DNA from 2 places in the Curtobacterium guangdongense genome. Region 1 is predicted to be linked to the other one. Evidence: predicted binding sites of a transcription regulator. Region 1 holds the regulator's gene; the other holds the start of a gene.
What was found. The regulator HspR, encoded in region 1, represses chaperone genes until heat shock. The targets are predictions, from matches to a motif close to AAGTTGAGTCNNNNNGACTCAACTT.
Positions count from the first base shown of each region.

Region 2: ACO0E1_RS09050 (ATP-dependent Clp protease ATP-binding subunit) is a predicted target of HspR. The motif match lies at 1,962-1,986, and genes of this name have one in related genera.

Region 1 is NZ_JBMPIT010000003.1:259,136-262,534, forward strand. It holds gene ACO0E1_RS05830 (hypothetical protein) at 1-484, shown strand, start outside; gene ACO0E1_RS05835 (Ig-like domain-containing protein) at 533-865, shown strand; gene ACO0E1_RS05840 (hypothetical protein) at 919-1,335, shown strand; gene ACO0E1_RS05845 (heat shock protein transcriptional repressor HspR) at 1,408-1,818, opposite strand; gene ACO0E1_RS05850 (DnaJ C-terminal domain-containing protein) at 1,930-2,931, opposite strand; gene ACO0E1_RS05855 (nucleotide exchange factor GrpE) at 2,974-3,399, opposite strand, start outside.
Region 2 is NZ_JBMPIT010000005.1:105,753-109,151, reverse strand. It holds gene ACO0E1_RS09050 (ATP-dependent Clp protease ATP-binding subunit) at 1-1,947, opposite strand, end outside; gene ybaK (Cys-tRNA(Pro) deacylase) at 2,067-2,552, opposite strand; gene ACO0E1_RS09040 (DUF6412 domain-containing protein) at 2,618-2,902, shown strand; gene ACO0E1_RS09035 (YidC/Oxa1 family membrane protein insertase) at 2,965-3,399, shown strand, end outside.

The DNA.
Region 1 (3,399 bases):
TGCAGCGATCGCGGCGGCACCCCAGCTCGAGGTGCTGCGCCAGACGGACGGGACGTTCTCGTTCGTCAGCGGGAAGGCGTGCTTCGGCAACGCGATGGTGGCATCGACACCGATCTTCGGCGCGATCTGGCACGGCAACGCGGCTGCCTGCCGGGCCGGAACCGCATCGAACGCCTTCCGCTGGACCGTGGACGCCGGCGGCCATCTGCGCAACGGGCAGGCCGGCGACCTCTCCGGCGTCGCGACGTGGCAGACGTCGTGGAACGGCGGCACGCTGACCGTGCGCGCGCACTCCTTCGGCGCCGGTGGGCGGACCGCGCTCATCGGCGGCTACTCGAAGCTCCTCCCGGCGGAGAAGCTGACCGCCACGGTGACGTCAGTCGACCACACGGCGCGGACCGCCGTCGTCTCGGGGACCGCGACCGCGGGCGCCACCGTCACGGCGAACGGCCGCTCGACGACCGTCGGGTCGGAAGGCAAGTGAACCCTGACCGTCACCGGGCTCGACGGCGGGAACAACGACATCACAGTCGTGCAGCAACACCACGGCGCCGAGGTGGACCGCACGCGGGTGACGGCGAGCGTTCACCTCACGTCCGTCGCCGTCACGACCCAGAGCGTCGCCCCCGGCGCGCTCAGCACCGTCACCGGTACCGGCGAACGCGGCGCGACGTTCCGTGTCCTCGACCCTGCCGGCGGTGAGCTGGTCCCCGGCACCCGCACGGTCGGGCCCGACGGCGTCTGGACGTTCGACCTCTCGGTCCCCGAGGGCAGCTTCGGTGTCCGCTTCGCCCTCGAGCAGACCAAGAACGGCGTCACCGAGACCAGCAACGTGTTCGCGATCCCTGCAGACACCCACAACTGACCCGACACAGCTCCGGTGCACCCCGCATCGGTCCCACGAAAGGAACGTCCTCGATGAACACCAAGCACACCATCGGCCTCGTGACGGTCGCCTCGGCCGCGCTCGCCGCTGCACTGCTCGCCTCGCCCGCCTCAGCCGCACCGCTCAGCGCCGACGTGGTCTCACCCTCCATCAGCCACGCCGTCGACGACGCCACGAACGCGTTGTCGGTCACGCTGCTGCTGAACGACGATCGCACCGGTTTCGAGCTCACCGGCACGGGGACGGACGGCGCGACGATCCAGCTCCTGGACAGCGCGGGCGCCGTCGTCCAGTCCACTGTGGCCATCGACGGCTGGTGGGGTCTCCCCGGAGGTCGCCTCGACGGGTTCGGTGGGAGCATCACGATCCAGCAGCTCGTGGACGGCGTCGTGACCGACTCCAAGACGATCGACCTGCCCACGATCCCGCTGGAGCCCGTCCTCCCCTGACGGATCGCGACCGACGACGATGGCGGGCGCCTGCACGGCCCGCCATCGTCTCGTCGACATCTTCCGATCGGATCAGTGCGGCGGCCGCCACAACACGATCTGCGTGTTCCGCTGCGGCCGCGCCCCGGCCCGCAACGGCACCGCGCCACCGGTGGTGGTCGCCGCGAACACACGGGCACCCGGCCGGTTGATGAGCTGATCGGCCAACGCCGTCTCGAGTTCCCGCACCCGGTCACGCAACGCGCGGTTCTCGTTCTCGAGGTCGAGCACCCGCCGGATCCCCTCCAGCGACACCCCCTCGGAACCGAGGCGCGCGATCTCGCGCAACTGCGCGATGTCCCGCATCGAGTACCGACGCGATCCACCCCGGGTCCGCCCCGGCACGACCAGGCCGAGCCGGTCGTACTGCCGCAGCGTCTGCGGGTGCATCTCCGCCAGTTCCGCCGCGACCGCGATCGCGAAGACGGGCGAGTTCTCGTCCATGTCGGTCATCGAGTGCTCCTTCCGTCGTTCGCGTGGTCTGAAAACCAGACTGGAGGCTCGGGTCGGCTCCGTGACGGAGCCGCGCCGAGCCTCCAGGCTGGGTTGGGCACGCTAGCTGCGCGCCTTGGCGAGGAGGTCCTCGCGGGGATCTTCGTCCGGAAGCGCCGCGGCGAGTGCCTCGACCGCTTCCTTCGCCTTGTCCGACAGGTGCGACGGCACCGCGACCTGGACGGTGGCGAGCAGGTCGCCCGTCCCGTTCTTCGTCGCGACACCGCGTCCCTTGACGCGCAGGACGCGACCGGACGGCGTACCGGGCGCGACCCGGAGCTTCACCGGATCGCCACCGAGGGTGGGGACCTGGATCGTCGCCCCGAGCGCAGCCTCCACGAACGTCACGGGGACGTCCAGGCGGAGGTTCTGCCCGTCGCGCTCGAACACCGGGTGCTTGCGGACGTGCACGGTCACCACGAGGTCACCGGACTCGCCGCCGTCGGGCGACTGCTCGCCACGACCGCGGAGCCGGATCTTCTGGCCGTCCGCGACCCCCGCGGGGATGCGGACGTTGACCGGCCGACCGTTGCCCTGCGACAGCTTGACCGTGTCGCCGGTGATGGCCGTCGTGAAGTCGAGCGTCGTCGTCGCCGTGACGTCGCGCCCCTTCGTCGGACCACCGAAGCCGCGGTACCCGCCGGAGGGCTGGCCGAAGCCGCCTCCGGCGCCGCCGCCGAACATGCCGCCGAGGATGTCCTCGAAGCCACCGCCGCCACCCTGGCCGAAGCGGACGCGCTGTCCGCCACCGCCCTGCTGGCCGAACATCCCGCCGAAGACGTCCTCGAAGCCGCCCTGGCCCCCGCCGCCCGCCGTGAAGCGAGCGCCGGAGCCCATGGCGCGGACCTGGTCGTACTCGGCCCGCTGCTCCTTGTCGGAGAGCACCGAGTAGGCCTCGCTGATCTCCTTGAAGCGGTTCTCGGCGGCGGTGTCACCCGGGTTGGAGTCCGGGTGGAACTGCCGCGCGAGCTTCCGGTAGGTCTTCTTGAGCTCGGCTTCCGACGCGTCCTTCGACACACCGAGGACCTTGTAGAAGTCCTTGTCGAACCAGTCCTGACTGGCCACTGCTCACCTACCTTCTTCTGTCGTCGCCACGGAGTGCCCGGCTCAGGCCGGGACCGCCACCGCGACCTTGGCCGCACGGAGGACACGCTCCCCGAGCTTGTAGCCCGGTTCGACGACGTCCGCCACGGTCTGGCCGGTGGCACCGGGAGTCGGCAGCTGCACGATCGCCTCGTGGATGTTCGGGTCGAAGGACTCGCCCTTCTCGCCGATCTGCACGAGCTTGAACTTCTCGAAGCCACCCCGGATCTTCTGGCCGATGACCTGCATGGGGCCCTCGGCGAGGTCGCCGTGTGCCTCTGCGCGGGTCAGGTCGTCGAGCGCCGGCAGGAGTGCCCGGACGACCTCGGCGATCGCGACCTCGCGGTTGGCCTCGCGGTCACGCTCGACGCGCTTCCGGAAGTTCACCAGCTCGGCCTGCGCACGGAGCATGTCCGCACGCATCTCGGCGACCAGGTCCCGGTCCTCCGC
Region 2 (3,399 bases), on a different contig from region 1:
CCCGGCCTCGTCGTAGCCGACGTACCCGGGAGGGGCGCCGACCAGTCGGGAGACGGTGTGCCGCTCGCCGAACTCGCTCATGTCGAAGCGGAGCATCGCCGACTCGTCGCCGAACAGCGACGCCGCGAGCGACTTCGCCAGCTCGGTCTTGCCGACACCGGTCGGCCCGAGGAACAGGAAGCTGCCCACCGGTCGGCGCGGGTCGCCCATGCCGGTCCGGTTGCGGCGGACCGCCGTGGCGATCGCGCGGACGGCGTCGTCCTGGCCGACGACGCGTTCGTGCAGCTCGGACTCGAGCGCGGCGAGCCGCGTCCGGTCACCCTGCGTCAGCCGGGTGGCCGGGATCCCGGTTGCGCGGCTCACCACCGCAGCGATGTCGGCTTCCGTGATCTCGCTGGTCACCGATTCCTGACGGGAGGCACGGCTGACGTCCGCCGACGAGGCGGCGGTGATCCGGGCCTCCAGTTCGACCGTCTGGTCGCGCAGGCGCGACGCCTCCTCGTACAGCTCCTCGGCCACCGCGCGGTCCTTGTCCGCCAGCAGCTCGGCGAGCTGGTCGCGGAGGGCCTCGACGTCGACGTCGCCGGAACGGGCGAGTCGACGGCGTGCGCCGGCCTGGTCGATGAGGTCGATGGCCTTGTCGGGGAGGTGCCGGTCGGTGACGTAGCGGTGCGACAGCTCGACCGCGGCGCGGAGGGCGTCGTCGGTGTACGTGACACCGTGGTGCTCGGCGTAGCGCGGGGCGAGGCCGGTCAGGATCGCGACGGCGTCCTCGACGCTCGGCTCCCCCACCGTGACGGGCTGGAAGCGACGCTCGAGTGCGGCGTCCTTCTCGATCCGCCGGTACTCGTTCAACGTCGTCGCGCCGACCATGTGCAGGTCGCCGCGGGCGAGCCGGGGCTTGAGGATGTTGCCGGCGTCCATCGAGCCGCCCTCGCCGCCACCACCGGCGCCGACGACGGTGTGGAGCTCGTCGACGAAGACGATGAGCTCGTCGGCGTGCGCCGCGATCTCGTCCATCGCCTTCGTGAGGCGCTCCTCGAAGTCGCCGCGGTAGCGGGTGCCGGAGAGCATGCCCGCGAGGTCGAGTGCCACGACACGCTTGCCGTGGAGCAGCGCCGGCACGTCGCCGTCGGCGATGCGCTGTGCGAGTCCCTCGACGATGGCGGTCTTGCCGACGCCGGGCTCGCCGATCAGCACGGGGTTGTTCTTGGTGCGACGGAGCAGGATCTCGACGGTCTGCTCGATCTCCTCCGCACGACCGATCACGGGGTCGATGCGTCCGTCACGAGCGCGCTCGGTCAGGTCGGTGCCGAACTGGTCGAGGGTCGGGGTGTCCGACTGCTCCTGCTGGTCCGCCTCGGTCGTTCCCGGCATGGGACGCCCCTCTCGAGCCGCCTCTGCGGCCTGTTGTGCGTAGGACTGCATGACCTGAGGGGTCACGCCGGCGCTCGCGAGGAGCTGGCCGGTGACGGTCTCCTGGTCCATCACGAGCGCGAAGAAGACGTGCTCGGGGTCGGTGTAGGTGCTGCCGAACCCGCGCGCGGCCTGCGTCGCCTCGACGAGGATGCGCTGCGCGGACGGGGTCAGCGCCGGGCGGCCGTCGACGCGGACGTCGGACGGGGCGGGGAGCCGCTGTTCGATCTCCTCGGCCAGGCGCTCGGGGTCGACGCCACCGGAGCGGATCACGGCGTCGAAGGGCTGGGTGCGGACGAGCACGTGCAGGATGTGCAGTGCGTCGATCTCGCGCTGCCCCTGCGCCACCGCGAACTCGGCGGTGTGCTGGAGCAGCTCGTGGGTGCGACGGCTGAGTAGTCGCGTGATGTCGACGGGGCGCCCCAGCGAACGGTAGCGCTGGGTGTCACCGTCGGTCTGCGCCGCGAGCAGGCGGGCGAGGAACTCGTCGAACGAGTCACTGCCGCCGGTCGGGCCGAACGTCTCTGGCAACGGGACCTCCTGGGAACTTGAGTGCCTTTGACTCAATGCAACGCAGGAGGGGCCGGGTCATTCCCGGTCGTGCGAGAAACTTGCGGCGACTCGACTCAGGTCCGGGTTCGCGTCCGGGCTCAGGTCCGGGCGATCGCCGCGGTGGTGGCCTCGGTGATCGCGAGCAGGTCGCTCGGGGCGATCTCGATGTCGAAGCCCCGACGGCCGCCGGACACGAAGATCGTCGGGTACTCGGATGCCGATTCGTCGAGCACGGTGCGGATCCGGGAGCGCTGGCCGACCGGGCTGATCCCGCCGACCACGTAACCGGTGCGCTTCTCGGCGAGGGCGGGGTCGGCGAGTGTGGCCTTCTTGCCCCCGACCGCTGCGGCGATGGCCTTGAGGTCGAGGCGGTTCGCGACCGGGACGATCGCGACCGCCAGGACACCGTCGACGGAGACGATCAGCGTCTTGAAGACCTGTTCCTCGCGGAGGCCGAGCGCGGCTGCCGCTTCCTCGCCGAAGTTCGTCGCGGTCTCGTGGTGCTCGTACACGTGCGGGGTGAACGGGACGCCTGCCCGCTCCAGCGCGAGCGTCGCAGGGGTGCTCGGGGATCCAACGCTCATGCCGTGATCCTCCCCCGTCCGGGACGCATGCCGTCGGCGGCACGCGGGGTTACGCTGAACGGACCATGGCCGTGATCGAGGTGCTCCTGCGCGCAGTCGCCGCGCTGCTCCTCGTCGACCCCGCGTCCGGCACGCCGTCGATGCTCGCGCTGGCCGCCCTGGGGATCGCAGCCGTCGCGGCGGCCGTGCTCGTCGCGCAGGTACTCGCGCTCGTGCTCGGTGTCCCGCTCGGTGCCGGCCCGCTCGCGCAGCGTCGACACGAGGACGTCGTCACACGCATCGGGTGGAGCCACCCCGACGCCGACGGACACGCACGCCCGAGGGCACCGGGGGTCGTCGCCGCGACCTGACACCGATCGACGGTGCCGGGTCGTCCGCCGACCTCACGTCACCTCACTCGATCGGAATCGTCATGGATCTCTCCACCCTGCCCGTCGTCGGCCCACTGCTGCACCTCGGTGCCGACCTGCTTGCCTCGCTCTCCGCAGAGCTCGCTCCCGTCGCCGGACCGCTCGCCGCCGCACTGGCCGTCGTGCTCCTCACGCTGGCCGTCCGCGCGGTGCTCGTCCCACTGTCCGTCTTGCAGGTCAGAGCCGAGCGCGACCGTCGTCGGCTCGCCCCGCAGATCGCCGCGCTGCGCAAGCGCCACGGGAAGGACGCCGAGCGGCTCCAGCGCGCGATGCTGGAGCTCTACACGTCTGAGAAGGTCTCGCCGTTGGCGGGGTGCCTGCCGGTGCTCGCGCAGGCTCCGGTCCTGTCGATGGTCTACGCGCTGTTCACGCACGCGAGCATCGCCGGCGCGACGAACACCCTGCTCGAGGCGACGCTCGCCGGGGTCCCGCTCGGG